Regions from separate parts of the Streptomyces sp. NPDC017943 genome, predicted to be linked through region 2. Evidence: riboswitches for the same ligand, from Rfam matches in the RefSeq annotation. Region 2 holds a riboswitch; each other region holds the start of a gene.
The links. Region 2 has a riboswitch for cyclic di-AMP ahead of ACH4C6_RS04280 (NlpC/P60 family protein). Riboswitches for the same ligand answer to the same signal wherever they lie in the genome.
Positions count from the first base shown of each region.

Region 1: it holds a riboswitch for cyclic di-AMP, as region 2 does, so the genes downstream of both, ACH4C6_RS19620 (M23 family metallopeptidase) here and ACH4C6_RS04280 (NlpC/P60 family protein) in region 2, are expected to answer to the same signal.
Region 3: it holds a riboswitch for cyclic di-AMP, as region 2 does, so the genes downstream of both, ACH4C6_RS12840 (C40 family peptidase) here and ACH4C6_RS04280 (NlpC/P60 family protein) in region 2, are expected to answer to the same signal.
Region 4: it holds a riboswitch for cyclic di-AMP, as region 2 does, so the genes downstream of both, ACH4C6_RS31555 (transglycosylase SLT domain-containing protein) here and ACH4C6_RS04280 (NlpC/P60 family protein) in region 2, are expected to answer to the same signal.

Region 1 is NZ_JBIRHH010000005.1:598,141-605,308, reverse strand. Features, by position in the region: gene ACH4C6_RS19630 (M16 family metallopeptidase) at 1-1,131, shown strand, start outside; gene ACH4C6_RS19625 (M16 family metallopeptidase) at 1,128-2,516, shown strand; cyclic di-AMP (ydaO/yuaA leader) riboswitch at 2,708-2,872, shown strand; gene ACH4C6_RS19620 (M23 family metallopeptidase) at 2,886-3,674, shown strand; gene ACH4C6_RS19615 (GntR family transcriptional regulator) at 3,869-4,564, shown strand; gene ACH4C6_RS19610 (HPr family phosphocarrier protein) at 4,762-5,043, opposite strand; gene ACH4C6_RS19605 (GNAT family N-acetyltransferase) at 5,225-7,168, shown strand, end outside.
Region 2 is NZ_JBIRHH010000001.1:967,325-974,492, forward strand. Features, by position in the region: gene ACH4C6_RS04270 (M23 family metallopeptidase) at 1-1,215, shown strand, start outside; gene pcrA (DNA helicase PcrA) at 1,301-3,784, opposite strand; cyclic di-AMP (ydaO/yuaA leader) riboswitch at 4,098-4,272, shown strand; gene ACH4C6_RS04280 (NlpC/P60 family protein) at 4,280-5,449, shown strand; gene ACH4C6_RS04285 (hypothetical protein) at 5,527-6,468, shown strand; gene ACH4C6_RS04290 (hypothetical protein) at 6,446-6,799, opposite strand.
Region 3 is NZ_JBIRHH010000003.1:741,326-748,493, reverse strand. Features, by position in the region: gene ACH4C6_RS12850 (helix-turn-helix domain-containing protein) at 1-552, opposite strand, end outside; gene ACH4C6_RS12845 (ATP-binding protein) at 767-1,225, shown strand; gene ACH4C6_RS12840 (C40 family peptidase) at 1,687-2,160, opposite strand; cyclic di-AMP (ydaO/yuaA leader) riboswitch at 2,164-2,376, opposite strand; gene ACH4C6_RS12835 (ABC transporter permease) at 3,297-4,289, opposite strand; gene ACH4C6_RS12830 (TetR/AcrR family transcriptional regulator) at 4,409-5,056, shown strand; gene ACH4C6_RS12825 (urease subunit gamma) at 5,167-5,469, shown strand; gene ACH4C6_RS12820 (urease subunit beta) at 5,482-5,793, shown strand; gene ACH4C6_RS12815 (urease subunit alpha) at 5,786-7,168, shown strand, end outside.
Region 4 is NZ_JBIRHH010000013.1:9,747-16,914, forward strand. Features, by position in the region: gene ACH4C6_RS31530 (DUF6668 family protein) at 1-267, shown strand, start outside; gene ACH4C6_RS31535 (amidase family protein) at 336-1,496, shown strand; gene ACH4C6_RS31540 (flavodoxin family protein) at 1,545-2,126, shown strand; gene ACH4C6_RS31545 (outer membrane lipoprotein carrier protein LolA) at 2,176-3,408, opposite strand; gene ACH4C6_RS31550 (polyprenyl synthetase family protein) at 3,638-4,648, opposite strand; cyclic di-AMP (ydaO/yuaA leader) riboswitch at 5,156-5,325, shown strand; gene ACH4C6_RS31555 (transglycosylase SLT domain-containing protein) at 5,329-6,129, shown strand; gene ACH4C6_RS31560 (HAD family hydrolase) at 6,093-6,941, opposite strand; gene ACH4C6_RS31565 (GNAT family N-acetyltransferase) at 7,128-7,168, shown strand, end outside.

The sequences.
Region 1 (7,168 bases), on a different contig from region 2:
TTCGAGCTGGTCCAGGGCGCGGGCGGCTCGCTGAACGGCACCACGAGCTTCGAGCGGACCAACTACTTCGAGACCATGCCCGCCCACCAGCTGGAGCTCGCCCTCTGGCTGGAGGCCGACCGCATGGGCTCCCTGCTGGCCGCCCTCGACGAGGAGTCGATGGAGAACCAGCGCGACGTCGTCAAGAACGAGCGCCGCCAGCGCTACGACAACGTCCCCTACGGCACCGCCTTCGAGAAGCTCACCGCCCTCGCCTACCCGGAGGGCCACCCCTACCACCACACCCCGATCGGGTCGATGGCCGACCTGGACGCGGCGACCCTGGAGGACGCTCGCGCGTTCTTCCGCACCTACTACGCGCCGAACAACGCCGTGCTCTCCGTGGTCGGCGACATCGACCCCGAGCAGACGCTGGCCTGGGTCGAGAAGTACTTCGGCTCCATCCCCGGCCACGACGGCAAGCCCGCCCCGCGCGACGGCTCCCTGCCGGAGACCATCGGCGAGCAGCTGCGCGAGGTCGTCGAGGAGGAGGTCCCGGCGCGTGCCCTGATGGCCGCCTACCGACTGCCGCACGACGGCACACGCGCGTGCGACGCCGCCGACCTGGCCCTGACCGTCCTCGGCGGCGGCGAGTCCTCCCGGCTGTACAACCGCCTGGTGCGGCGCGACCGTACGGCCGTCGCGGCCGGGTTCGGCCTGCTGCGGCTGGCCGGGGCGCCCTCGCTGGGCTGGCTGGACGTCAAGACGTCCGGTGACGTGGAGGTGCCGGTGATCGAGGCCGCCATCGACGAGGAGCTCGCCCGGTTCGCCGAGGAGGGCCCCACGGCCGAGGAGATGGAGCGCGCCCAGGCCCAGTTGGAGCGCGAGTGGCTGGACCGCCTCGGCACGGTCGCGGGCCGCGCCGACGAACTGTGCCGGTACGCCGTGCTGTTCGGTGACCCCCAGCTCGCCCTGACCGCCGTCCAGCGCGTGCTGGAGGTCACGGCCGAGGAGGTCCAGGAGGTCACCAAGGCCCGCCTGCGCCCCGACAACCGCGCGGTGCTCGTCTACGAGCCCGTCGCCGACGAGACCGACGATGCCGGGGACACCGCACCCGCGGCCGGCGACGAGAACGAGGAGGCGGCCAAGTGACCGAGCTCGCCACGATGGACTTCCACCCCCGGCCGCAGGCGGGCGAGGCCAAGCCCTGGGCCTTCCCGGCCCCGGAGCGCGGCACTCTCGGCAACGGCCTGACGGTCCTGCGCTGCCACCGCCCCGGCCAGCAGGTCGTCGCCGTCGAGGTGCTGCTGCACGCGCCCCTGGACGCCGAGCCGGCCGGCCTGGACGGCGTCGCCACGATCATGGCGCGGGCCTTCTCGGAGGGCACCGACAAGCACTCCGCGGAGGAGTTCGCGGCCGAACTGGAGCGCGCGGGCGCCACCCTGGACGCGCACGCCGACCACCCCGGGGTCCGGATCAGCCTGGAGGTCCCGGCCTCCCGGCTCGAGAAGGGGCTCGGCCTGCTGGCCGACGCCCTGAGGGCGCCCGCGTTCGCGGACAGCGAGATCGAGCGGCTGGTCCGCAACCGCCTCGACGAGATCCCGCACGAGCTGGCCAATCCCTCGCGCCGGGCCGCCAAGGAGTTGTCCCGGCAGCTGTTCCCGGCGGACTCGCGCATGTCGCGGCCCCGGCAGGGTGGCGAGGAGACCGTCGCCGCGATCGACTCCGCGGCCGTACGCGGCTTCTACGAGAAGCACGTCCGGCCCGCCACGGCCACCGCCGTCGTCGTCGGCGACCTCACCGGCATCGACCTCGACGCCCTGCTCGGTGACACGCTGGGCGCCTGGACCGGCTCCCGTGCCGAGCCGCGTCCGGTGCCGCCGGTCACCGCGGACGACCGGGGCCGGGTCGTCATCGTCCACCGCCCGGGCGCCGTCCAGACGCAGCTGCTCATCGGCCGCACCGGCCCGGACCGGCACGACCGCGTCTGGCCCGCCCAGGTGCTCGGCACGTACTGCCTCGGCGGCACCCTGACGTCCCGTCTGGACCGCGTGCTGCGCGAGGAGAAGGGCTACACCTACGGGGTGCGGGCGTTCGCCCAGGTCCTGCGGTCCGCCCCGGACGGCACCGGTGCCTCGATGCTCGCCATCAGCGGTTCGGTGGACACGCCCAACACCGGTCCCGCCCTGCAGGACCTGTGGACCGTGCTGCGCACCCTGGCGGCCGAGGGGCTGACCGACGCCGAGCGGGACGTCGCCGTGCAGAACCTGGTCGGCGTCGCGCCGCTGAAGTACGAGACGGCGGCGGCCGTCGCCTCCACGCTGGCCGACCAGGTCGAGCAGCACCTGCCCGACGACTACCAGGCCGCGCTGTACCGGCAGCTCGCCGCGACCGGCACCGTGGAGGCCACCGCGGCGGTCGTCAGCGCCTTCCCCGTGGACCGCCTGGTGACCGTGCTCGTCGGTGACGCGACGCAGATCAAGGCGCCCGTCGAGGCCCTCGGCATCGGCGAAGTCTCGGTCGTCACCGCGGAGTAGGGCACACGCGCGCGGGAGCCCTGGTTGTCATCGAAGGCACCAGGGCTCCCTTATGCCCGAATTGGTACGGAGGAGGCCTGTCTGCCCTGTGGGATGCGCTACAAAAGGCGGGTTTCGTTTGGGAATTGAAAGCGGTGCCGCTTAGCGTCATCCGGGCTGTTCGTCAGGCAGTGCGCCGCACCCGCGGCACCGGACAGTCATCGCCGAGTCCCCGTACGGCGCGAGCCAGGGGAGCCGGGGACCCAACCGCAGTCCCTGGGGTGAATCGGACGCCCGCGCGAGCCGCGAGGGGGTCCGTAGGAGACCTTCCTGCTCCGAACCCGTCAGCTAACCCGGTAGGCGAGAAGGAAGGAAAGGACCAGCCACTTCATGGCGTTCACCCGCGCCACCGGGAAGCACCGTCGCCCCAGCCGCCTCCAGCGCGGCACGGCCCGTGCGGCGGGCGTCGCGGCTCTCGCCACGACCGGCGTCATCGGCACCGTGGCCGCTCCGGCCGCCTTCGCCGCCGAGCCGGCTCCCGAGCAGACCGGTCTCACCCCCGTCGTCACCATGGGCGACACCGTCGCCGAGCAGATCGACGCCCAGGCCGTCGCGCAGAAGCAGGCGGCCGAGGAGGCCGCCGCGAAGAAGAAGGCCGAGGAGGCCGCGCGCGAGCGGGCCGCCGAGGCGGCCAAGAAGGCCAAGGAAGCCGCCGAGAAGGCGCGCGAGGCCAAGGAGCGCGCCGCCCGCGAGGCCGAGCGCAAGCGCCTGAACACCTTCGTGTCCCCGATCTCCGGCTCGTACGTGTCGACCAGCTACCAGGCCAGCAGTGGCCTGTGGTCCTCCGGCAGCCACACCGGCGTCGACTTCCACGCCGCGACCGGCACCTCGGTCCACTCCGTCGGCGCCGGTACGGTCGTCGAGGCCGGCTGGGGCGGCGCGTACGGCAACCAGGTCGTGATCAAGATGAACGACGGCACGTACACCCAGTACGGCCACCTGTCGTCCATCGGCGTCTCGGTCGGCCAGCAGGTCACCCCCGGTCAGCAGATCGGCCTGTCCGGCGCGACCGGCAACGTCACCGGCCCGCACCTGCACTTCGAGGCCCGCACGAGCCCCGAGTACGGCTCCGACATGGACCCCGTCGCCTACCTCCGCTCGCACGGCGTCAACCTCTGACGTCACCCCGAGTTCCGTGAAAGCCCCGGCCCGCAGGCCGGGGCTTTTCGCGTCCCGGACGGCTCGTCGTCCAAAAACTTCTCCCTGATTTCCGTCCGCCGCCGGAAAGTGCGGCACATTGCCATAGAGTCACTCGCAATGAAGCCGTGGACTGCGCGTCGGCGTTTTCCCCGGGAATCAGACGGAGGTCGGTCATGCGCATTCCCGCGCACTCGGTGTGCACCGCCATCCGGGACGACATCGTCGCCGGCGTCCACGCGCGCGGGGCCCGGCTCACCGAGGAGCTGCTGGCCCGCCGCTACGGCGTCTCCCGCGTCCCCGTGCGGGAGGCCCTGCGCACCCTGGAGGCCGAGGGCTTCGTGGTGACCAGACGGCACGCGGGCGCCTGCGTCGCCGAACCCACCGAGCAGGAGGCCGCCGACCTGCTGCAGATGCGGCTGCTGCTGGAGCCGCTCGGCGCGGCCCGGGCCGCGCAGCGCCGCACCGAGGCCCATCTCAAGGTCCTGCGCGGCCTGGTCCGGCTGGGCCGGGAGCGGGCGCGCCAGGGCGGCGGCGACGACCTGCGCTCCCTGGACGGCTGGTTCCACGAGACGCTGGCCCAGGCCTGCGGGAGCCCCGCGCTGACCGCGGTGCTCACCCAGCTCCGGCACAAGATCGCCTGGATGTACACGGTCGAGGCGCCGCCCGGCCCGGTGGAGTCGTGGAACGAGCACGGCGCGATCGTGGACGCCGTGGCGCGCGGCGACGGCGAGCGCGCGCGGGCGGCCGCGGCCCTGCACGTCGAGCGCGCGACCGCCGCCCACCGCCTGCGGTCCGGCTCGGCCGGGGAGCGCGCCGGGCGCGTGAGGAACTCGCAACATCCCGTCAACACGGCGAGCCCGCGGATTTAACGCGGAAGCCGTATACAAAGAGCGGGGAATTTCCCGAGGGCCGGAATTCTGTATGTCCGCCGCCCTGTTCCTGAAAATGCGGCCTCCCGCGCATGCGGCCGTGCGTGTGCGTGCACGGAAATGCAGCCCCGAAATGCGAAGGGCCCATCCGGTCGACACCGAATGGGCCCCGCACGCGCCGGAGAGGCGCTCTCACATCAGACGGTCTCGGGCAGTTCCTCGAGACCCTCGGCAACCAGCTTGGCCAGCCGGTCCAGAGCGGCGTCCGCGCCCTCGGCGTCGGAGGCGAGGACGATCTCCTCGCCGCCCTGGGCGCCCAGGCCCAGGACGGCCAGCATCGAGGCCGCGTTGACGGGGTTGCCGTCAGCCTTGGCGATCGTCACCGGGACGCCTGTGGCCGTGGCGGCTCGGACGAAGATGGAGGCGGGGCGGGCGTGGAGGCCCTCGGCCCAGCCGACGTTGACGCGGCGCTCAGCCATGTGTTGCTGCCCTTCGGTGTTCCGGGTTGTCTAGACCAGTTTCCCACACGTGAAGCCCACCAGGAGCGGCCCTGTCGTGCCACCGCCCCGGGGCGGAGATCGGATCGCGGCCTCGACCCGACCGACGCCCTCCACAGACTGCCCCGCGCCGCTGTCGGACGCGAGCCGTACTCTGGGGCCCATGCAGACCTCGCCGGACCGGCACGAGTACCCCGCCCACTGGGAGGCCGACGTGGTGCTGCGCGACGGTGGCACCGCACGCATCCGGCCCATCACCGTCGATGACGCCGATCGCCTCGTCAGCTTCTACGAGCAGGTCTCCGACGAGTCGAAGTACTACCGCTTCTTCGCGCCGTACCCTCGCCTGTCCGCCAAGGACGTCCACCGCTTCACGCACCACGACTTCGTGGACCGGGTGGGACTCGCGGCCACGGTCGGCGGCGAGTTCATCGCCACCGTACGCTACGACCGCATCGGCGCCGACGGAACGCCCGCGTCCGCCCCCGCCGACGAGGCCGAGGTCGCCTTCCTCGTCCAGGACGCCCACCAGGGCCGCGGAGTCGCCTCCGCCCTGCTCGAGCACATCGCCGCGGTCGCCCGGGAGCGCGGCATCCGCCGCTTCGCCGCCGAGGTGCTGCCCGCGAACACCAAGATGATCAAGGTGTTCACGGACGCCGGGTACACCCAGAAGCGCAGCTTCGAGGACGGCGTGGTCCGTCTGGAGTTCGACCTCGAACCCACCGACCGCTCCCTGGCCGTGCAGTACGCGCGCGAGCATCGCGCGGAGGCCCGCTCGGTGCAGCGGCTGCTGGCGCCCGGCTCGGTCGCCGTCATCGGCGCGGGACGCACCCCCGGCGGCGTGGGGCGCAGCGTCCTCGGCAACATCCGCGACGCCGGCTACACCGGCCGCCTGTACGCCGTGAACAGGGCCCTGCCCGACGAGCAGAAGGAACTCGACGGGGTGCCCGCCCACCGGTCGGTGCGCGACATCGACGGCCCGGTCGACCTCGCGGTCGTCGCCGTGCCCGCCGAGCACGTGCCCGAGGTCGTTGCCGAGTGCGGCGAACACGGGGTGCAGGGACTGGTCGTGGTGTCCGCCGGCTACGCCGAGAGCGGGCTCGAAGGGCGCGAGCGCCAGCGTGCGCTCGTCCGGCAGGCCCGCACGTACGGCATGCGCATCATCGGGCCCAACGCCTTCGGCGTCATCAACACCTCGCCCCGGGTGCGGCTCAACGCCTCCCTAGCCCCCGAGGTGCCGCGCCCGGGCCGCATCGGGATGTTCGCCCAGTCCGGTGCCATCGGCGTGGCCCTGCTGTCCCGGCTGCACCGGCGCGGCGGCGGCGTCACGGGCGTGACCGGCGTGTCCACGTTCGTCTCCTCCGGCAACCGCGCGGACGTCTCCGGCAACGACGTCCTGCAGTACTGGTACGAGGACCCCGACACCGACGTGGTCCTGATGTACCTGGAGTCCATCGGCAACCCCCGCAAGTTCACCCGCCTCGCCCGCCGCACCGCCGCCGCCAAGCCCCTGGTCGTCGTCCAGGGCGCCCGGCACGGCGCCGCCCCCCAGGGGCACGCCGTGCGGGCGACGCGCCTGCCGCACGCGACCGTCTCGGCCCTGCTGCGGCAGGCCGGGGTGATACGCGTCGACACCATCACCGACCTGGTGGACGCGGGCCTGCTGCTGGCGCGCCAGCCACTGCCCGCCGGACCCCGGGTGGCGATCCTCGGCAACTCGGAGTCGCTCGGCCTGCTCACCTACGACGCGTGCCTGGCCGAGGGCCTGCGGCCGCACCCGCCGCAGGACCTCACCACGGCGGCGTCGGCGGCGGACTTCCACGCGGCCCTGTCCCGCGCGCTCGCCGACGACCGCTGCGACGCGGTCGTCGTCACCGCCATCCCGGCGGTGGGGGAGGGCTCCGTCGCCGACGCGGCCCTCGCGCAGGCCCTGCGCTCCGCGACGGCCGCGGCCCCGTCCAAGCCGGTCCTCGTCGTGCACGTGGAACTGGGCGGTCTTGCCGCGGCCCTGTCGGCGGCGGCCAGCACGGCCCCGCAGGCCAGGACCGACGACGCACCGCAGGCCGCTCCCCACCGGACGGCCCCGGACCCGCGACCGGCACCCACG
Region 2 (7,168 bases):
CCGGTGGCGGGCATCCCGTCGCCGTCCCCGGCCCCGGACGCCACCGGCCAGTGGGACAGCGGCGCCTGGCTCCAGCCGGACCCGTCGGGCAACTCAGCCGGCCACACCCAGCAGTGGGACTGGGGCACGCAGACCTTCGACACCGGCGCCTACGACGCCACGCAGTGGAACTCCGACGGCTCGGCACCGGCCGGCGACGGCCACGAGCACCCTGCCGAAACCTTCGAGCAGCACGAGCCGACGCCGTTCGAGGCGCACGAGCCGACGCAGTTCGACCCGTCCGAGCCGGTGCCGTTCGACCAGCTCGAGACCGCGACGTTCGAGCACGTCGGCTACGACGACCCCGCCGGCCACGGGCCCGCCGCCGACGGCGGCGAGACGGCCTCCACCGGTGAACTGCCCACCGTCGGCCCGCTCCTGGACGGCCAGGAAGAGGTCGCGCCCCCCGGTTCCCGGGCCGCCGCGCGGGCCGCGTCCCGCTCCCGCCGCCGTACGCCGCCGAAGCGTTCGGCGCTGCTGACCGTCGCGGTGCCGTCGGCGTGCGTGATGGGTGTCGCGGGGATCGCGGCCGCGTCGGTGGGCAGCTTCACCGACGACAGCGCGGCCGAGGCGCACACGACGGCCGCGGACGTGCAGCCGGTGAAGCCGGCCGCCGCCAACAACAAGCTCGACACGCAGTTGCAGAGCCTCGCCGCCGGCGCCGACGACTTCGCCGACCGAGCCAGCCGGACGCAGGAGCGCATCGACCTGAAGGCCCAGCAGGTCGCCGAGAAGAAGCGGGCGGCGGAGGAGGCGGCCCGCAAGGAGCGGCTGCGCCCCAAGTTCGCCCTGCCGGTCTCGCAGCACGGGCTGAGCGCCTACTACGGCCAGTCGGGCATCAACTGGATGTCCCTGCACACGGGCATCGACTTCCCCGTCGCGTACGGCACGACCGTGATGGCCGCGACCGACGGCACCGTGCGCACGCAGTGGAACAGCGCCTACGGCAACATGATGATCGTGACCGCGAAGGACGGCACGGAGACGTGGTACTGCCACCTCTCCACCTACACCGTCCCCTCCGGTACGGCCGTGAAGGCCGGCGACCCGATCGCCCGCTCCGGCAACTCGGGCAACTCCACCGGTCCGCACCTGCACTTCGAGGTGCGTCCTGGCGGCGGCTCGGCGATCGACCCGCTCCCGTGGCTGCGCAGCCACGGCATCAACCCGGCCTGACCGTCCGGCGGCCGGGGGCGCCCCGGCGGTTCCCGACGCCCGGCTCCCGCCCGCGGCGCGCGAACGGGAGCCTCCGCTCAGCGGGTCAGAGCTTCTCCACCGGCGCGTAGCGCAGCAGCAGCCGCTTGGGCTTGGTGTCGCCGAAGTCGATCGACGCCTCGGCGTTCGCTCCCGTGCCCTTGACCGCGACGACCGTGCCGAGGCCGAACTGGTCGTGGGTGACCCGGTCCCCCACGGTCAGCGCCATCACCGGCTTCTCGGCGGTGCGGCGCGTGGCGAAGCCGGAGGCGCCGGACGCCGAGGAGCGCGAGCGGGACGAGGACAGGGAGGCCGCGACCGCGGAGACCGGCCCGGAGGACGCGGGCACGGTCGCTCCCGTGCGCTTCCACTCGACGTGGGCCGGCGGGATCTCCTCCAGGAACCGGGAGGGCGGGTTGTACGAGGGCTGGCCCCAGGCGCTGCGCAGGGTGGACCGTGTCAGATACAGCCGCTCCCGGGCGCGCGTGATGCCGACGTAGGCCAGGCGGCGCTCCTCCTCCAGTTCCTTGTTCTCCCCCAGGGCGCGCATGTGGGGGAAGACGCCGTCCTCCATGCCGGTGAGGAAGACGACCGGGAACTCCAGGCCCTTGGCGGTGTGCAGGGTCATCAGCGTGATGACGCCGTCGCCGTCCTCCTCGTCGGGGATCTGGTCGGAGTCGGCGACCAGGGCGACCTGTTCGAGGAAGTCGGACAGCGTGCCGCCGGTCTCCGCGTCCTCGCCGCGCTCCTGCTCGAACTCCATGGCGACGGCGGCGAGTTCCTGGAGGTTCTCGATCCGGGTCTCGTCCTGCGGGTCGGTGGACGCCTGGAGTTCGGCCAGGTAGCCGGTGCGCTCCAGCACGGCCTCCAGGACGGTGGCCGGCCCGGCGCCGGACTCGACGATCGTGCGGAGGTCCTCCATCAGCGTGTTGAACCGCTTGACGGCGTTGGTGGAGCGCGCGGCCATGCCGTACGCCTCGTCGACGCGCTTGAGCGCCTGCGGGAAGCTGATCTTCTCGCGCTGGGACAGGGCGTCGATCATCGCCTCGGCGCGGTCGCCGATGCCCCGCTTGGGGACGTTGAGGATCCGGCGCAGCGGCACCGAGTCCTCGGGGTTGGACAGCACGCGCAGGTAGGCCAGGACGTCCCGGACCTCCTTGCGCTCGTAGAAGCGCACGCCGCCGACGACCTTGTAGGGCAGGCCGACGCGGATGAAGACCTCTTCGAAGACACGGGACTGGGCGTTGGTGCGGTAGAAGACCGCGACGTCGCCCGCCTTGGCCTCGCCGGCGTCGGTGAGGCGGTCTATCTCGTCGGCGACGAACTGCGCCTCGTCGTGCTCGGTGTCGGCGACGTAGCCGGTGATCCGCGCACCGGTGCCCGCGTTGGTCCACAGGTTCTTGGGGCGGCGGGACTCGTTGCGCTCGATGACGGCGTTGGCCGCGGACAGGATGGTCTGCGTGGAGCGGTAGTTCTGCTCGAGCAGGATCGTCGTCGCGTCCGGGTAGTCCTCCTCGAACTGGAGGATGTTGCGGATCGTCGCGCCGCGGAAGGCGTAGATCGACTGGTCGGCGTCGCCCACCACGCACAGCTCGGCGGGCGGCACCTCGGCCTCGGGTGGTACGTCGACCGGGTGCTCGGAGGTGCCGACCAGCTCGCGCACGAGGGCGTACTGGGCGTGGTTGGTGTCCTGGTACTCGTCGACCAGGACGTGGCGGAAGCGGCGGCGGTAGTGCTCGGCGACGTCCGGGAAGGCGCGCAGCAGGTTGACCGTCGTCATGATCAGGTCGTCGAAGTCGAGGGCGTTCGCCTCGCGCAGCCGCGACTGGTACATGGCGTAGGCCTGGGCGAGGGTCTTCTCGAAGCCGTCGGTGGCCTGGGCGGCGAAGTCCTCCTCGTCGATCAGCTCGTTCTTCAGGTTGCTGATCTTGGCGCTGAAGGACTTGGGCGGGAAGCGCTTGGGGTCGAGGTCCAGGTCGCGGCAGACCAGGGCCATCAGGCGCTTGGAGTCGGCGGCGTCGTAGATCGAGAAGGAGGAGGTGAAGCCGAGCTTCTTGCTCTCCCGGCGCAGGATGCGCACGCACGCGCTGTGGAAGGTCATGACCCACATGGCGTTGGCGCGCGGGCCGACGAGCTGCTCGACGCGCTCCTTCATCTCGCCGGCGGCCTTGTTGGTGAAGGTGATCGCGAGGATCTGCCCCGGGTGCACGTGCCGCTCGGCCAGCAGGTGGGCGATGCGGTGGGTGAGCACGCGGGTCTTGCCGGAGCCGGCGCCGGCGACGATGAGCAGCGGGGAGCCGGAGTGGACGACGGCGGCCCGCTGGTTGTCGTTGAGCCCTTCCAGCAGCGCGGCGGCGTCGATCACCGGGCGGGGGGCGCCGTCCCGGTAATGGGTGTCGCGGTCCGGCGGCACGTCGAACTTCCCGCCGAACAGATCGTCCGGAAGCGGCTCCGGAGCGTGATCGTCCTCGGGGGGCGGCGGGGGCTCGTCCGCGGGGCCCCGCTGGGCCTGGAGGCTCGCCAGGAAGTTGTCGTCAAAGAGGCTGCTCATCGCTCTCCGAGTCTAGGGCGCCCCACTGACAGTCCGCCGCCACCCCGGAGACATCGCCCCGGGCACCGGCGGGGCGGCCGGATCCGTGGCGCGATGTCACCCTCCAGTGCCGCATGATCACGTTCCGCTATGTCCGCAACGATCCCGGGCAAACCAGGACCGAGCCACCCGGATCGTTCACTCCGAGCAACGCTCCCGGGAAAGGTCACGAAAATGTATCGGGCATATCACCCATCAACCTTCACAGGGACCACACGAGTTGGCTACCGTGCGACCAGGCCGCACGACCGTTTCCGGCGAACGTCGCCGGGCCGCGCGGCCTCCGCCGAGTCCGGTGTGCCGCAGCGGCAGCCGGAGCCGGGGACCCAACCGAGAACCCCGGGGTGAATCGGCCCGCCTCCTGATCCGGAGAAGGCCGTAGGGCAACCCTTCCGAACCACCCGCCCGAACCCGACAGCTAACCCGGTAGGCGGACGATGGAAGGAGTCGCCTCCCTTGGCGTCGCACCGCAAGTCGCGTCCCACCGGTTCGCGCGTGGCAGGCATACGGACCCCCGCCCTGGCAACGGCGGCCCTCACCTCCGTGGCCCTGCTGTCCCAGTCGGCCAACGCCGCCCCCGAGGCCGACGACAAGCCCAGCCTCGAAGAAGTCGAGAAGAAGGTCGACGACCTGTACCGCCAGGCCGAGTCGGCGACCGAGAAGTACAACGGGGCCAAGGAGAAGACCGCCAAGCAGCGCAAGCGCGTCGACACCCTCCTCGACGACGTGGCGCAGCGCGCCGGGAAGCTCAACGAGGCGCGCGAGAAGCTCGGCTCCTACGCCTCCGCCCAGTACCGCACGGGGGCGGCCGCCCCGGAGACGGCGACGTTCCTGCTCGCGGACACCCCGCAGGACTACTTCGACCAGACCCAGCTGATGGACCGGATGACCGGCCGCCAGAAGGAAGCGGTCGACGACTTCGTCACCCAGCAGTCCGAGACGATGACGAAGCGCCGGGAGGCCACCGAGAGCCTGGAGAAGCTCACCGACGCCCAGGGCGACCTGAAGGCGGCCAAGGCGACCGTGCAGCGCAAGCTGGCCGACGCCCGCGCGCTGATGTCGCGGCTGACCGCCGAGGAGAAGGCGCGGCTCGCGGCCATCGAGCAGGAGAAGCAGCGGGAAGCCGCCCGCCGGGCCGCCGAGCTGGCCCGGCAGCAGGCCGCGCAGGAGCAGGCCCAGCGCGAGGAGGCCCCCCGGCAGGAGAGCGGCTCGCCGTCGCAGGACTCCGGCTCGCCCTCCACGCCGGCCCTGGTGGACTCCTCGTACGCCACCAAGGCGGACAAGGCCCTGGCGTTCGCGCGCGCCCAGATCGGCAAGCCGTACGTCTGGGGTGCCGTCGGTCCCGGTTCCTACGACTGCTCCGGCCTCACCCAGGCCGCCTGGAAGGCCGCCGGCGTCACCCTCCCGCGCACGACCTACGACCAGGTCGACGCCGGCACCACCGTCCCGGTGTCCCAGGCCCGGCCGGGCGACCTGGTCTTCTTCTACGACGACGTCACGCACGTCGGGCTGTACATCGGCAACGGCATGATGATCCACGCGCCGAAGCCGGGCACGTACGTGCGCGAGGAGTCGGTCTACTACGACGGCGAGTCGGCGATCCACAGCGTGGTGCGGCCCGCCTGAGCGGACACGGACGTTTTTGAGGGGCACGCGCGCGTGCCCCTCACCTCCGGCGCGCGTTGCTCTCTAGCATCGGCGCTATGTCCGGTCCCTCCCCGTTTGCCACCTGGTGGGCGACGTATGCGCTGGCGACCGGCACCGTGTCGGTCGGTCTCGACTCCGCGGGTCACGCCGCCCTCTCCCGCGTCGTGCTGGCCCTGGCCTGCGGGGCGTGGCTGGTGTCGGCCGTGAGCCTGCTGCAGCGGGCGCGCGGCGCGTGGCGGGCGGAGGTGCCGGCGGTGTTCACCACCGCGGCGGCCGCCGCCCTCCTCGGCACCGGCTTCACCGCCGCGGGTCTGCGGTCCGTGGGCTGGGCGCTGCTGGCCCTGTCCGCGCTGGTCTGGGCGGTGCTGCTGGCCGTGGAGGTCGGGGGCCGGCGGGGAACGGTGTTCCTGCGGTGTGTGGCCACTCAGTGCCTCGCCGTGCTGGCGGCGGCCCTGGCGGCGGCCGAGTCGCTGGCCTGGCCGGCCCACGCGGCCCTGGTGCTGCTGTGGCTGGGGCTCGCGCTGTACGGCTTCGCCCTGTTCCGCTTCCAGCCACGGCAGGTGGAGGAGGGGCGCGGCGACCACTGGTTCGCGGAAGGCGCGCTGGCGGTCTCGGCGCTGGCCGGGGCGCAACTGCTGTCCGCCGACAGCTCCCGCCTGTACCTGTGGAACGAGGACGACGGCGACGCCCTGCGCAACACCGCCGTCACCCTGCTCGTGCTCGCCGCGGTCGCCTGCGTCGCCCTGCTGGTCGCCGAGCTGTTCTGGCCGCGGCACCACTACGACGCGCGGCGCTGGGCGACCGTGTTCTGCTGGGCCGTGACGGCGACGGCCACCCTGGAGGTCGCCACGGCGCTCGACGTCGCCTGGCTGGACGTCGCCGGCCAGGCGCTGCTGTGGGCGGCCGTGGCCGCGTGGCTCGCCTGCACCGTCTGGGCGGCCGCCTCGGCCCGGGCCGGCGCCCGGGCCTCCCGGGTCAGGTCCAGAGCACGGCGATGAAGACGTTGGCCGTGGTGAGCAGTCCGACCAGACCGAACAGGCCCTTGTCCACCCGCTCCTCGTCGCGCTTCACGTAGACCAGGCCGAGGATCACGACCAGGAGCGCCAGCTTCACGCCGATCTTGATGTTGTTCACGGACTGGTCGTCGGCCTGATTGAGGCCGACCAGGGCGACGCCGGTGATCAGCATGGTCAGTGCGCCGTGCAGCATCGCGGGCGTGAAGCGGGCCGTACCCTCGCCCATCGCCTTCATCTGGGTGAGGAAGCCGCCCAGGAGCGAGGCGATGCCGATGATGTGCAGGCCGACGAAGAGGTGGATGAGGACGTCCATGAGGCCGGAGCCTAGCCAGGGCCCATCCGGCCGCCCGACACCGGCCCGGCCTCCCGAGCCCGGCGATCCGGCTCCGGCCCGGCCGCCCGGCATCGGCCCGGCCCGGCCACCAGACACCGGCCCGTGGTGCATATATGCGCCCTATAGCACCCGATCACGGTCGTTCGCCCATGATCCCGGGCATCGGTCATCACGCTGAGTGAAGCGAGGGAGGCCGAGGCGGGATCTTGGTCGCATACGGTCACCACCGGTCCTCCGGGGACAGTTCCGCACACCCGCCACGAGGGCCGCACGCGCACCTCTACCGTCCTTCACCAGGTGACCGGCTCCCCACCGCCGCCCGGGCCAGGGGCGGCAGTCGGACACCAC
Region 3 (7,168 bases), on a different contig from region 2:
GCCCACCTCCCGGCGCAGCACCGCCTCGTCCAGGACGGCGCTCAACTCCAGCGGCGGATCTGCGCGCAGCACGTCCTGCCGGGCGAGGCGCACCTCCACGAGGGTGTCGAGCCGGTCCTCCGGCACGTTCCCCACCGCCGCCCTGGTCACCGCACGGGCGTACTCGGGCGTCTGGAGCAGGCCGGGGACGACGGTGGTCTCCAGCGTGCGCATCGCGGTGGCCTGGGACTCCAGGCTGATGAAGTCGCGGTAGGTCGGGGGCAGCACACCGCGGTAGGCGTGCCACCAGTGGTGCCGCCCGCCGCCGTCGTCCGAACCCGCCAACACCGCCAGCAGCTCGCGCAGTTGGGAATCGGCCACGCCGTAGGCGTCGAGCAGTAACCGCACGTCGGCCGGTTTCACCCCGCTCGTGCCGGTCTCGATCCGGCTGACCTTGGACTGGTGCCAGCCCACCAGCCGGGCCGCCTCACCGCTGGTCAGCCCCGCCGACGTGCGCAGGGCACGCAGTTCGGCGCCGAGTTTCCGGCGGCGCACCGCGGGACCGTGCTGCATGTGCTTCTCCTTACTCCTTCCGGACCACCCATATACGGTCTCGCGTCGCAGAGTTCACCGCTTCGGGCGACAGATATATGCATATCTTGGTGGATCGCCGTCCTTCGGGGGTGTTCTGGTGGCACTCTGGCGACGGAAGCACCAGTCCGGGACCGTACTCGAACCATCCGCGTGGTGTCGGACCACGGTGCCGTGGGAAAGGGACGACGTCGCCATGGCAGACCATCTGGAAGCATCCGTCACTCTGCCGAGCGATCCCGCCTCGGTCCCCGCGGCGCGCGCCTACGTGGTGGGCACGCTGGCGGAGTGGGGCCTGCCGGCCGACACGGAGGTGTCCGACACCGTCCGGCTGATCATCTCCGAACTGGCCACCAATGCCGTCCAGCACACCTTCGGTCAGTCGCCCACGTTCACGGTGGACGTCGTGCTCGACCGTGACGAGCACCTGCGCATCGGCGTCACGGACAGCCATCCGCGCCTTCCCAGGCGCCTGCCCGCCGCGGTCCAGCAGGACAACGGGCGCGGCCTGGTCATCATCCGGTGGCTGACCGCGGAATGCGGCGGCAAGCTGCGCATCCGGCCGACCCGGGAGGGCGGCAAGACCATCACGATCGAACTGCCCTGGACCATCCCGGCCCAGCCGGTACCGTCCCGGGGCCCTCAGGAACCCTAGAACTCCGACGGACCTCCGCGGACGGCGCCCGATCACCCTTCGCTCGGCCCCCCGGGCGGCCCCCGGGACCCCGTCGCGCTCGGCGACGCCTTGCCGGGGCCTCCGTGCGCGCTCTGAGGGAGCCGGGCTGCCGAGGCGGCTGCGTCACCGCGCGCCGCTCGGGCGCGGGCACCGCCGCGGCGGCCCGGCCCGGCGCACCAGCCGCGGCAGCAGCCCTCAGGCCGGCGCAGACCACGAAGGTGGCCCCACCCGCCGCGATCCCGGCCTTGCGGCCCGTGGTCACGTCCACCACCAGCAGGGCCGAGGTGCTGAAGGCGAAAGCGCGAGGTGAAGGCCAGTGACGGCAGGAAGGCGAAAAGAATCTGCACGTCCGTCTGGGTGACCTCACGGGTAACCGTCCGAGCCGCCTTCACGCCCGCGGCGTGCGGCGGCGCGTCAGGACGCCGCCGCACGCCGGGCGGTCACTTCACGCGCCCGTACCAGACACTCTTGGTCCAGATCTTCTGCAGTCGCACCACGTCCCCGGTCTTGGGGGAGTGCCACAGCTTGTTCTTACCCGCGTAGATACCGACGTGGTACACGTTCTTGCCCGAGTGGAAGAAGACCAGGTCCCCGGCCTTACGGCTCTTGGCGGAGATGTGGCGCGTCTTGTTGTACTGCTGGGCGGCCGTGCGCGGCAGCTTCTTGCCCGCCTTCTTGAACGAGTACAGCGTCAGCCCGGAGCAGTCGAACCGGTGCGGACCGGTGGCCCCGTACTTGTACGGCGATCCCTTCTTCGAGGCCGCGATCTGGAGTGCCTTGGTCGCCGGGGTGGCTGCCGCGGCCTCGGACGAGAAGCCGGGCGCCACTATCGAGCCGCCGACGGCGGCGATGGTGAGAGCCGAGGCCGTACCGGCACGGGCCATGAGCGACGGGACACGATTGAGCGCAGTCATGCGCAACCCTTCGTCAGCCGCCTGTGAAGGATGACCTGTCGGATTCGGGCTGGCGAAGTTGCCCGGCCGCTGACGCGGCTTCACCCCAAGGGCTGCTCGGACCCGGTCATGGCGTGACCGTCCCGGCGACCCGTCGTGCTTGGGTCCTCCACTCCTGCCGATCCACTCCTGTCGACCGGTCATCCGGGCGGCGGCAGGACTCGGCGTCCGCCCGGATCGCCCCGCCGCTGTGGCGGGGGCTTGTCGTCAGTCAGGGATCTTGACTCATGGCTGTCCCGAAATCCCAACGGAACCGAGGATTTGTGTTGTTACTCACCACTCACCCGTTCGGGTGGACACGTCTGTGTTCGAGCCGCCGTCCACCCCACCGTGGACGGTCCGACCAGGGAGGGAATGTCCAATTCCGCCCTGCGGCCAGGCCCGTTGCGCAACTTCAGCCACCCGAAGTCCGGACGCGTGTCTACTCCGAACAGGGGTACGCCATTTGGTCGGTTTCGACTCGGAGTCGGACGTTCCGCCGGTCGGCGTGTTCCGGGTGGTGCACCCCCCTCAACTGGCGGACCGCGGCGGAAGGGTGACGCGGGCGGTGCGCGGCTCGCCGTCCCGAGCGCGTCGGGACGCGGTCCGGCGTGGCGGCACGCGATTCCGTCTTCCCCCGTTGGTGCATCAGGGTGAGCGCGACACGCCGAGTTGGCCCGTCCGAGGAGGTCGACGACGCCGAGGTAACGACCGATCAGCTCGGCCTTCCCCGAGCCGCGGGGGCCGGTTCCCGCCCGGCCCTCCCTCGCCCGCCCTCGCCCTCCCTCGACCGGGTCGGCTCCTCCACCCGCACCAAGGGATCACCGGCCGCCCGCTCACCGGCTCTGCCGCTCGCCCGCTCGGCCGGCCCGGCTGACGGAGCACCAGGAGCGCGCCGGGAGCACGGCGTGCCGGCACGCCGGGGTTGTGGGCCGCATCGGTACCTGCGGTCGCGGGCGGCCCTTCCCCGGCGAGGTTCGTCGCGCCCCCGCAAGAACCCCCGCAGGGCCCGGTGCCGGACTCCGCAGGAGCACGGCAGGACCGTGCACCCCCGTCCGCTACAGCGGGGATGCACGGTCGTCCGGGTGCCGTCGTCCGGCGACGGCCGTCGCCTGCGGTCAGCCGACCGTCGCGAGGTCGCGCCGGTCCTCGGCGGGGGCGCCGTCCTTCTTGCGGGCGCGCAGGGTGCTGCCGAGCAGGACGGCCCCCAGTCCCAGCGCCGCCCACCAGGCCAGGGTGAGCACCGGCCCGGTCGCCGCGGCGCCGTCGAAGTAGGACACCGAGCGCAGCAGCGACGTACCCGCGCCCGGCGGCAGCCACTGGCCGATCGCCCCGGCCGGCTCCGGGAGCATCTGCGGGGCCGAGGTGGCTCCGGAGAAGGGGTTGCCCAGCAGCATCACCAGGGCCGCCCCGAGTCCTGTGCCGGCGGGGCCGATCAGGGCGGCGAGACCCGCGACGGCCGCACCGACGGCCAGGGTGGACAGACCGAGCGCCGAGGCTTCCACCCACCAGTCGCCGGCGAGGGCGCCGAGCCAGCTGTCCGCGATCCCGGCGGCGACCGCACCCACCGCGGCGGACACCGCGAGCAGTGCCGTCACGGCGCGGACGCCGCGCAGCCCCAGCAAAGTGACCGCCGCGCCGGCCGCGATCCCGGCCAGGGCGAGCGGGAGCACGGCGGCGTTCAGCACCGCGCCGCGGGGATCGCTCGCCGGGGTGGGCACCACGTCGACCGTCCGCACGGGGGTGCCCTCGGCGGAGGACTGCCGGGCCACGGCCTGTTGCAGGAACTGGGCGACGGCCGGCCCGGCCGCGGAGGCCGTGAGCAGCTCGGGCCCCTGGGGCGTCACCACGATCGCGCCGTAGACGCTCCGGCCCTCGATGGCGTCGAGGGCGGCTGCCTCGTCGGCGTAGCGGTGGATCTCGAAAGCTCCCTCGTGCTGCTGGAGCTGCCGTTCGGCCTGGGCCGCCGCGGCGGGCGGTCCGGCGACGCCCAGCGGCAGGTCGCGGGGGGCCGTGCGGGAGGCCGGCCAGGCAAAGGCCCACAGGGCCAGGGCGGCGACGACGGGCACGAGGACGACGACCGCGATCAGCGGGCGGGCTCGGGAGGACATGAGGGTCTCCTGGAGGGAGAGGTCTGGACTAAAAAGAAGGATCGTTCGTTTTGCTGTCTCCACCGTCCTCCCGGGGTGCGTCCTTGTCAAGAATGAATATTCGTTTTACGTTGGGGGCCATGGCCCGCGTGTCCCAGGAACACCTCGACGCCCGCCGCCGCCAGATCCTCGACGGCGCCGCGCTCTGCTTCGCCCGCAACGGCTTCCACGCCACCTCCATGCAGGACGTGCTGAAGGAGGTCGATCTCTCGGCGGGTGCGGTGTACCGCTACTTCAGCGGCAAGGAGGAGCTGATCGGCGCGATCGTGACCGAGGTCCTCGGCTCGGTCCGGGACGCCTTCGAGGAGGCGGCCCGTCGGACCCCGCCCCCGCCGCCCGACGAACTCGTCGCCTCCGTGCTCGGCAGGACGCTCGGAGCCCGGGAGTCCCTCGTCGTGGACGGCAGGCCCGCCTTCCCCCGGCTCGTGATCCAGGTGTGGACGGAGACCCTGCGCAACGAGGAGCTGGCGGCCCTGCTCCGGGAGGGCTACGGCTCGGTCCGCGCGTCCTGGGGCAGGATCGTCCAGGCCTACCAGGAGGCCGGGATGATGCGGGCGGACGTCGAGCCGGACGACGTGGCCCGCACGATGATCGCCTCCGTGCTCGGCTTCATCGCCCAGCAGTCCCTGTTCGGCCCGGCCCCGGTGGAGATCCTGCGGGACGGACTGCGGGCGCTGATGAGCATGGAGGGCCGGTCCGCCGCCGCCGGCGGAGCGCCACGCGGTTAACGCACCCGAAACGCGGCCCCACTAGCCTGCCGCGCACGCCACCCGGCTCGTCGCCCCGTGGCGGCGGCCATCGGACCCCGCACGGTCCGGAGCGAGGACTGAGGTGGGACGTGCAGCTGACCCCGCACGAACAGGAGCGTCTGCTCATCCATGTGGCGGCCGACGTGGCGCGGAAGCGCCGGGACCGCGGCCTGCGACTCAATCACCCCGAGGCGGTCGCCCTGATCACGTCGCACCTCCTGGAGGGGGCCCGTGACGGGCGCACCGTCGCGGAGTTGATGTCCTCCGGCCGTCAACTGCTCACCAGGGACGACGTCATGGAAGGTATCGCGGAGATGATCCACGACGTCCAGGTCGAGGCCACCTTCCCGGACGGCACCAAGCTCGTCACCGTCCACGACCCGATCGTCTGACGGGGCGCCGCAGTGATTCCTGGAGAGATCCTGTTCGCCGACGGGCCGATCGTGTGCAATTCCGGCCGCGAGGTCACCCGGCTCACCGTCCTCAACGCCGCCGACCGCCCCGTCCAGGTCGGCTCCCACTACCACTTCGCGGAAGCCAACCCGGGCCTGGAGTTCGACCGCGTCGCGGCGCGCGGCAAGCGGCTGAACGTCGCCGCCGGGACGGCCGTGCGCTTCGAGCCCGGCATCCCCGTCGAGGTCGAACTCGTCCCGCTCGCCGGGGCCCGGATCGTGCCCGGCCTGCGCGGCCGGACGGGAGGTCCCCTCGATGCCTGAGCTCTCGCGTGCCGCCTACGCCGACCTGTTCGGCCCGACGACCGGTGACCGGATCCGCCTGGCGGACACCGACCTGCTGGTGGAGATCGAGGAGGACCACTGCGGCGGGCCCGGACGCGCCGGGGACGAGGCCGTGTTCGGCGGCGGGAAGGTCATCCGCGAGTCCATGGGCCAGGCCCGTGCCACCCGTGCGGAGGGCACGCCGGACACCGTCGTCACCGGCGCGGTGATCGTCGACCACTGGGGGATCGTCAAGGCCGACGTGGGCATCCGCGACGGCCGGATCACCGGCATCGGCAAGGCCGGCAACCCCGACACCATGGACGGGGTCCACCCCGACCTGGTCATCGGCCCGGAGACCGAGATCATCGCCGGCAACGGGCGCATCCTCACCGCCGGTGCCATCGACGCCCATGTCCACTTCATCTGCCCGCAGATCGCCGACGAGGCCCTCGCGTCGGGCATCACGACCCTCGTCGGTGGCGGCACCGGCCCGGCCGAGGGCTCCAAGGCCACCACCGTCACACCCGGCCCCTGGCACCTGGCGCGGATGCTGGAGGCGATGGAGGCCCACCCGCTCAACATCGGCCTGCTCGGCAAGGGCAACACCGTCTCCCACGAGGCGATGCTGTCGCAGATCCGGGGCGGCGCGCTCGGCCTGAAGCTCCACGAGGACTGGGGTTCCACCCCGGCCGTCATCGACGCCGCACTGACCGTCGCCGAGCGGACCGGCATCCAGGTCGCCATCCACACGGACACCCTCAACGAGGCCGGCTTCGTCGGCGACACGCTCGCCGCGATCGCCGGGCGCGGCATCCACGCCTACCACACCGAGGGCGCCGGGGGCGGCCACGCGCCGGACATCATGACCGTGGTGTCCGAGCCGCACGTGCTGCCCAGTTCCACCAACCCCACCCGGCCGTTCACGGTGAACACCGCCGAGGAACACCTCGACATGCTGATGGTGTGCCACCACCTCAACCCGGCCGTGCCGGAGGACCTGGCCTTCGCCGAGTCGCGCATCCGGCCGTCCACCATCGGGGCCGAGGACGTGCTGCACGACCTCGGTGCCATCTCGATCATCTCCTCGGACTCCCAGGCGATGGGACGCGTCGGGGAGGTCGTCCTGCGCACCTGGCAGACGGCCCATGCGATGAAGCTGCGCCGGGGTGCGCTGCCCGGGGACGGGCGGGCCGACAACCACCGCGTACGCCGTTACGTCGCCAAGTACACGATCAACCCCGCCCTCGCCCAGGGCCTGGCCCGCGAGATCGGCTCGGTGGAGACCGGCAAGCTGGCCGATCTGGTGCTGTGGGAACCGGCGTTCTTCGGAGTCAAGCCGCTGCTCGTGCTCAAGGGCGGGCAGATCGCGTAT
Region 4 (7,168 bases), on a different contig from region 2:
CACGCGGCCGGTCTGGGCTCGGCCGCCGCGGCGGTGGAGGCCTTCCGGCGCGGCCAGGCCCCGCCGGGTCTCGACCTCGACGCCGTCGTGCTCGTGGCCGACGCCCCGGGCCGGCTGCCGCGCCCGCTCGTCCAGCGCGTCAGATCCCTGGAGGCGGTGATCGACGTGTACCGCGTGCCGTGGGTGACGGCCTGGCGGCTCGGCGAGCCCGGCGGACCGCCCCGCGAGACCGAGGCCCTGGCCCGCCTCACCGGGGCGGCGCGCTGACGGCCACCGGGCTGTCCGCCACCCGGATCGCGGCGGCCGTACGCGCCCGGCGCCTGCGCGCCACCGACGTGGCCGCGGCGGCACTGCGCCGGATCGCACGGGCCGATCCGGACCTGTGCGCGTTCCTGGAGGTGTGGCCCGAGGAGGCACTGCGCCGGGCGGCGGAGGTGGACGCGCTGCTGGACGAGGGCGGCGCCCCGGGCGGACGGCCCCTGCCCCTCGCGGGCGTCCCCGTCGCCGTGAAGGGCCGTCACGGGCTGCGTTCCGCGGGGGTTTTGGTCGAGGCCGGGTGCGTGGTCGTGGGCGCGACCTCCGTGCCCGGGCCGGGGACGGCGTGGCAGACCTGGGGGCTCGGGGCCCGGGGGCGGACGGTGAATCCGTGGCGGGCCGACCGGACGCCGGGAGGTTCCTCGGCCGGGGCCGCCGCGGCGGTGGCGGCCGGTCTCGTGCCGCTGGCGACCGGCGCGGACGGGGCCGGGTCGGTGCGGATCCCGGCGGCGTGGTGCGGGGTGCTCGGGCTGAAGGCGACGAACGGACGGCTGCCCTCCGCCGACCGTACGGGGCTCGCCGCCCCCGGCGTGCTCGCCCGGTCGGCGCGGGACGCGGAGCTGTGGTGGCGGGTGGTGTCGGGGGAGCCGCCGTCGCCCGCGGTGGCGCTGCCCGTCACCGCCGTCTGGTCTTCCGGCCTGGGTTTCGCCGTGCCCGACCCGGAGCCGGTGGCGCTGGCCCGGGCCGCGGTGGAGCGGCTCGTGGCGGCCGGGGTGGTCCGGCTCGTACGGCCGCGCGTGCCGGTGGGGCTCGCCGACCCGGGGCCGGCGTGGCTCGCGTTGCGGGCGGCGGGGGCCGGGCGGGCGGCGGGTGGTCCGGGGCCCGGGGCGGACGGGGCCCACCGCGTGCGGGCACGGAACGACCGGCGGCTGGCGGAGCTGTTCGACGGCGCGCAGCTGCTGCTCACCCCCACCGCCCCCACGGCACCGCACGGCCACGAAGGCCCCGGTGACCGCTACTCCACCTCCCTCACCTGGGCGTTCAACCTCAGCGGGCATCCGGCGCTGAGCCTGCCGGCCGGGTTCGGCGGCGACGGCTGCCCGGCCGGGCTGCAGCTGGTGGCACCGCACGGACGGGAGGCGCTGCTGCTGGCCGTGGCGCGGGAGGCGGAGGCCCGGGCCCGTCGCCGGGCCGGCCCCGGCGGACGGGACCCTGGCGGATTTACTTGCGTGCGCATATGATGCAAGCGCCTGTAATTGACCGACGCCCATCATTCAGGGGGAACAGCCATGACCCGCCGCTTCCTTTTCGTCCTGGGCAGCGCCCGCTCCGACGGGAACTCCGAGCTGCTGGCCCGCCGGGCCGCCGAGCAGCTGCCGGCCGATGCCGAACAGCAGTGGCTCGACCTGACCGCCCATCCGGTGCCGGACTTCGAGGACCTGCGGCACGACAGCGACCACGTCCGTCCGACCGAGGGCAATGTGGCGCTGCTGCTCGACGCCACGCTCGGGGCGACCGACATCGTGATCGTCTCGCCCCTGTACTGGTACTCGGTCTCCGCGCAGACCAAGCGCTACCTGGACTACTGGTCCGGCTGGCTGCGCACGCCCGGCCTGGACTTCAAGGAGACCCTGGCCGGACGGACGCTGTGGGGCGTCACCGCCCTCGCGCACGAGGAGCAGGTGGTGGCCGACCCGCTGATCGGGACGCTGCACAACTCGGCCGCGTACATGGGGATGCGGTTCGGCGGGGTGCTGCTCGGCAACGGCAGCAAGCCCGGTGACGTGCTCGCCGACACCGAGGCGCTGGCCCGGGCCAAGACGTTCTTCGCCCAGGAGGCTCCGCCCGCGCGGTTCCTGTACGAGAAGTGAGCGCCGGGGGCGCGGCCTGGTGCTCCCGCTCCCCCGGCGCGCCGGCGGGTCACTTCCCCGCGTCGGCCGCCTTCACGAGCGCGTCCTTGGTGACCGCGCCGACGTAGAGCCGGCCGTCGTCGGTGACGAGGGCGTTGACCAGGCGGGTCGAGAAGACCGTGCCCGAGCCGAACCTGCCGGTCACCTTGTCGCCGAGCGAGTCGACGAAGTCGCCGAGGGCGCCGCCGCCCGCCCCCGCGCCGGAGGGCACGCCCTCGCCGCCGGTATCGAAGGTGGCGATGGCGTTCCAGCCCTCGCCGATGGTCTTCATGCCGTCGGGGCCCTCGCCCAGGTCCTTCCCGGACTCCGGGGTGTGCCCGCCCTTGCGGGCGTGCTCCTCGGCGGCCTTGCCGAACTCCTTGCCGGCGTCCTTCTCCTCGGTGACCTTCGCACCCTTGGGCGGGGTGAAGTCGAAGGTGGAGGGGGCCGGCCTGGAGAAGTCGACCTTGGTGAAGCCGGCGTCCACGACGGCCGAACCGCCGCTCGCGGGAACCAGGGTGAACTTCAGCGGCATGCCGGTCTTCGCGTCCACCGCCACGGTGACGGCTCCGACGGTCGAACCGGACTGCTTCGGCTCGACGAGCAGCTTGTAGGCGTCGCGACCGGCGACCCGCGCGGTGCCGTCCACCGTGACGGAGGTGGTGTCGTCGACGGCCTTCAGCACCTCCTCGGCGAAGTCCTTGGGCGTGGTGGGCGGCTGCTCCTTCTCCGCCTTCGGGCTCTGCGGACCGGTGCCGTGGTAGACCTCGCCGGACGTGCCGTCGTAGGCCCAGACGTCCTTGCCGTTGTGGATGACGCTGTACTCGGCGGCGTTCTCCACCAGGGACAGCTTCTGCCGGTCCGGGCCGTCGGCGGCGACGCGCAGAGTGTGCGTGCCGGAGGCCAGTTCGGTGAGCCTGACGGTCGGGTCGGCGGAGGAGCCGTCGCCGCCGCCCGCGGCGCCGGAGAGCAGACCGGACTCCAGGCCGCCGAGGTTCGGCAGACCGAGGTCCGTGGTGATCTTCACCGTGCCGGACAGCTGCTCGACGTCCGACTTCGCGATCTTCTCGACGAGCTGCTGGGCGGTGATCTCCGGAAGGTCGGGGTCGCCGGAGTCGGCGAGCGCCGGGACCAGGCCGATCGTCGCGGCCGCCACCCCGATCACGGTGACCGGGACGACGTAGCGGGCGGCCTTGCGCCGCCGGGACTGCCGCTCGTCGGCCTCCCCGCCGGTCGTGCTGTCGTCGGATGCGTACGGTGCCATGTGTGCCCTACCTCCGTGGTCGGCGGCGGCCGTCCGTGTCGTCCACGCACTCGTCCGTGAGCCGCCGTTCTCACCCGAACAGGTGAGGAGTGGTGTCTTCCGTGGTTCCCATCTGACCAAATCGGCCGGGCGGATACGTCAGACCGCGGGCTCAACTCCGCGTACTGCTGGGGTATGACACGCGGGGGCGGCTTCTCCCCCGACCCGTAGGGGTCGGGGGGAGACGGGACTAGCCGGCGCGGTGCACCACGGCGTCGCACAGCTCCAGCAGCGCCGTCTTCGCGGCGCACTCGGGCAGCGGCGCCAGCGCCGAGCGGGCGTCCTGGGCATAGCGGACGGTGTCCTGGCGGGCCTGCTCCAGCGCCGGGTGGGCGCGCAGCAGCCGCAGGGCCTCGGCGTGCCGGGCGTCGTCGGTGAGGTCGGAGTCGAGCAGCTCGCACAGGGCGACGTCCTCGGCGAGGCCGAGCCGGGCGGCCCGCTCGCGCAGCCGGAGCACCGGCAGGGTGGGGATGCCCTCGCGCAGGTCGGTGCCGGGGGTCTTGCCGGACTCGTGGGAGTCGGAGGCGATGTCCAGGACGTCGTCCGCGAGCTGGAAGGCGACGCCGAGCCGCTCGCCGTACTGCGTCAGCACGTGCACGACCGTCTCGTCGGCGCCGGACATCATCGCGCCGAAGCGGCAGGACACGGCGATCAGGGAGCCGGTCTTGCCGCCCAGCACGTCGAGGTAGTGCTCGACGGGGTCGCGGCCGTCCTGCGGTCCGGCGGTCTCCAGGATCTGCCCGGTCACCAGCCGTTCGAACGCCTCGGCCTGCACCCGCACGGCCTCCGGGCCGAGATCGGCCAGGATGTGCGAGGCGCGGGCGAAGAGGAAGTCGCCGGTGAGGACCGCGACGGAGTTGCCCCAGCGGGTGTTCGCGCTCTCGACGCCGCGGCGCACGGCGGCCTCGTCCATCACGTCGTCGTGGTACAGGGTGGCGAGGTGGGTGAGCTCGACGACGACGGCCGAGGGCACGATGCCCGGCGCGTGCCGGTCGCCGAACTGGGCGGCGAGCATCACCAGCAGCGGCCTGAACCGCTTGCCGCCGGCGCGCACCAGGTGCTGGGCGGCCTCCGTGATGAAGGGCACCTCGCTCTTGGTGGCCTCGAGCAAGCCTTCCTCGACAGCCGTCAGTCCGGCCTGGACATCGGCTTCCAGAGCCTGGTCCCGCACGCTCAGCCCGAACGGCCCGACGTCGGTCACGAGGGGTCTCCTGTCTGCTGGTGTCTGGCGGTGCTTACGCGGATTGTCGATAGGTCGCTGCCCTCACTCGAGTCAGCGTATCCGGTCACGTTTCGATCACCGCCAGCGCCCATGGTTACAGGCCGGGTGGTATCCGATCAGGACCGCGATGTTTTCGATCAGGTCATAAGAACAGACATTTATCGACTTACCCGGAGCAAGCAGCTCATGCCGGATTTGCCCTTCTGAGTATGCAAATCCTTGTTTGCGGAATTTGCTCCACGCGACCTGATCAGTGAGTTGGGTCACCCCCACCCTTTCACGCCCGACCTCGGGAAGCGGCACGTACGGCCGCACCGGGAAAGCGAGTTGAGCCTTGGCGAACGCAAAGGATCAAGGTGCCCCATACCGGTCGACCAAGGTCAACAAGCGTCATATGTGACTCCCGTGCTTGTTCCCGACATGTGCTCTCGCATACGTTCCGGCCCTGTCCGGCGGACGCCGAATCCTGCCACCGCCCGGGCACCCATCAACCGATCACTCACGCAGGGCAGGAGCGGGGGACCCAGGTAAGTCGCCGGTCCGCACAGCGGAACGGCTCGGGGTGAAGCCGCGCACGGCACACGGTGCCGTACGCGGCCGGGCACCTCCCGGCCCGAACCCGACAGCTCACCTCGCAGGCGCCGGAGAGGAACATCGCCATGCCCGGACGAGGCACGCACCGTCGCCCCCGTAAGAACCCGATCACCCGTGGTGTCGTCGCAGCCGGCACCGGCGGGGCGGCCCTGGCCCTCCCGCTCCTCGGCGCGGTGAACGCCGTCGCCGCCGAGCCGCAGAGCGCGCCCGCCGCGCACGTCCTGCCGCAGGCCGCCCAGCCCGCGAAGTCGCTCACGTACACCGTGACCAAGGGCGACACGCTCTACCGCATCGCGGACACGTACGACGTCTCGGGCGGCTGGAAGCAGCTGTACAAGGACAACCGCTCCGTCGTCGGCGACAACCCCAAGCTGATCCACCCGGGTCTGAAGCTGAAGGTGAAGGGCGCCGAGGCCGCCGCCCCGGAGAAGAAGGCGACCACGTCGCCGGCCCCGGCCGAGTCGGCCGCCAAGCCCGCCGCCCAGCCGGCCGCCAAGCCCGCCGGCGGCGTCGCCCAGGCCACCCAGGCCTCCACGAAGACCTACGCGGACAACCTGGACGGCTGGATCCGCGAGGCGCTGGACATCATGGCGCAGAAGGGGATCCCGGGCTCCTACGACGGCATCCACCGCAACATCATGCGCGAGTCGTCCGGCAACCCCCTGGCGATCAACAACTGGGACTCGAACGCGGTCGCGGGCACCCCGTCCAAGGGCCTGCTCCAGGTCATCGACCCGACCTTCGCCGCGTACCACGTGGACGGCACCCCCTTCGACCCGTACGACCCGGTCGCCAACATCACGGCGGCCTGCAACTACGCGGCCGACCGCTACGGCTCGATCGACAACGTCAACGGCCCGTACTGAGCCGCCTCGTCCAGCAGTCGCTCGAGGACGACGGCGATGCCGTCGTCCTCGTTCGACGCGGTGACCTCGTCGGCCACCGCCTTCAGCTCGGGATGGGCGTTGGCCATCGCCACCCCGCGGGCGGCCCAGTCGAACATCGGGATGTCGTTGGGCATGTCACCGAAGGCCAGGGTGTCCGCGGGCCGCAGCCCCAGGTGCTCGGCGGCCAGCGCCAGCCCCGTCGCCTTGGTCACCCCGCACGGCTGCAACTCCACCGTGCCCGGCCCGGACATCGTCACCGTCGCCAGTGAGCCGACCACCGACCGGGCCGTCGCCGCCAGTTCGTCGTCCGACAGGTAGGGGTGGCGCAGCAGCACCTTGCTGATCGGCTCGCCCCACAGGTCGTCGCGCCGGTCGACCCGCACGGCGGGCAGGGTCGGGTGCGGCATGAGGTAGCCCGGCTCGATCAGCGTCAGGCCGTCCACGCCGTCCTGGTCGACCGCCGCGTACACCTGACCCACCTCGGCCTCGATCTTGCCGAGGGCCGTCTCCGCGAGTTCCCGGTCCAGCGTGATGGACCACAGCAGCCGGTCCGCGCCGGCGTCGTACACCTGCGCGCCCTGCCCGCACACCGCGAGCCCCGTGCAGCGCAGGTCGTCCAGGAGCGGCCGCACTCTCGGCGCCGGGCGGCCCGTCACCACGAGGTGCTGGGCGCCGGCGTCCGCCACCCGCGCGAGCACGGCGAGAGACCGGTCGGACAGGGTGTCGTCGCCGCGCAGCAACGTCCCGTCCAGATCGGTGGCGATGAGTGAATACGCGAGGGGTGCGGCCATGATCAGAGAATACGGACAGCGGGCCCCTTCGTTTCATCGCGCGGCGGACGCCGATTGCCCGGTTGAGGGCCTCTGCACCGGTTGGCAACAACTTGCTCCGCTACCTACCCGAGGGACCGTCCCGGGCGGTACCTTCCCTGTGTCCAGGGGGGACTTGATCGGGGGGTCGGGTTGAGCAGTGGACGCATTCGTGTGGCCGGGCCCGGGGAGCTCGGCGAAGAGGAACG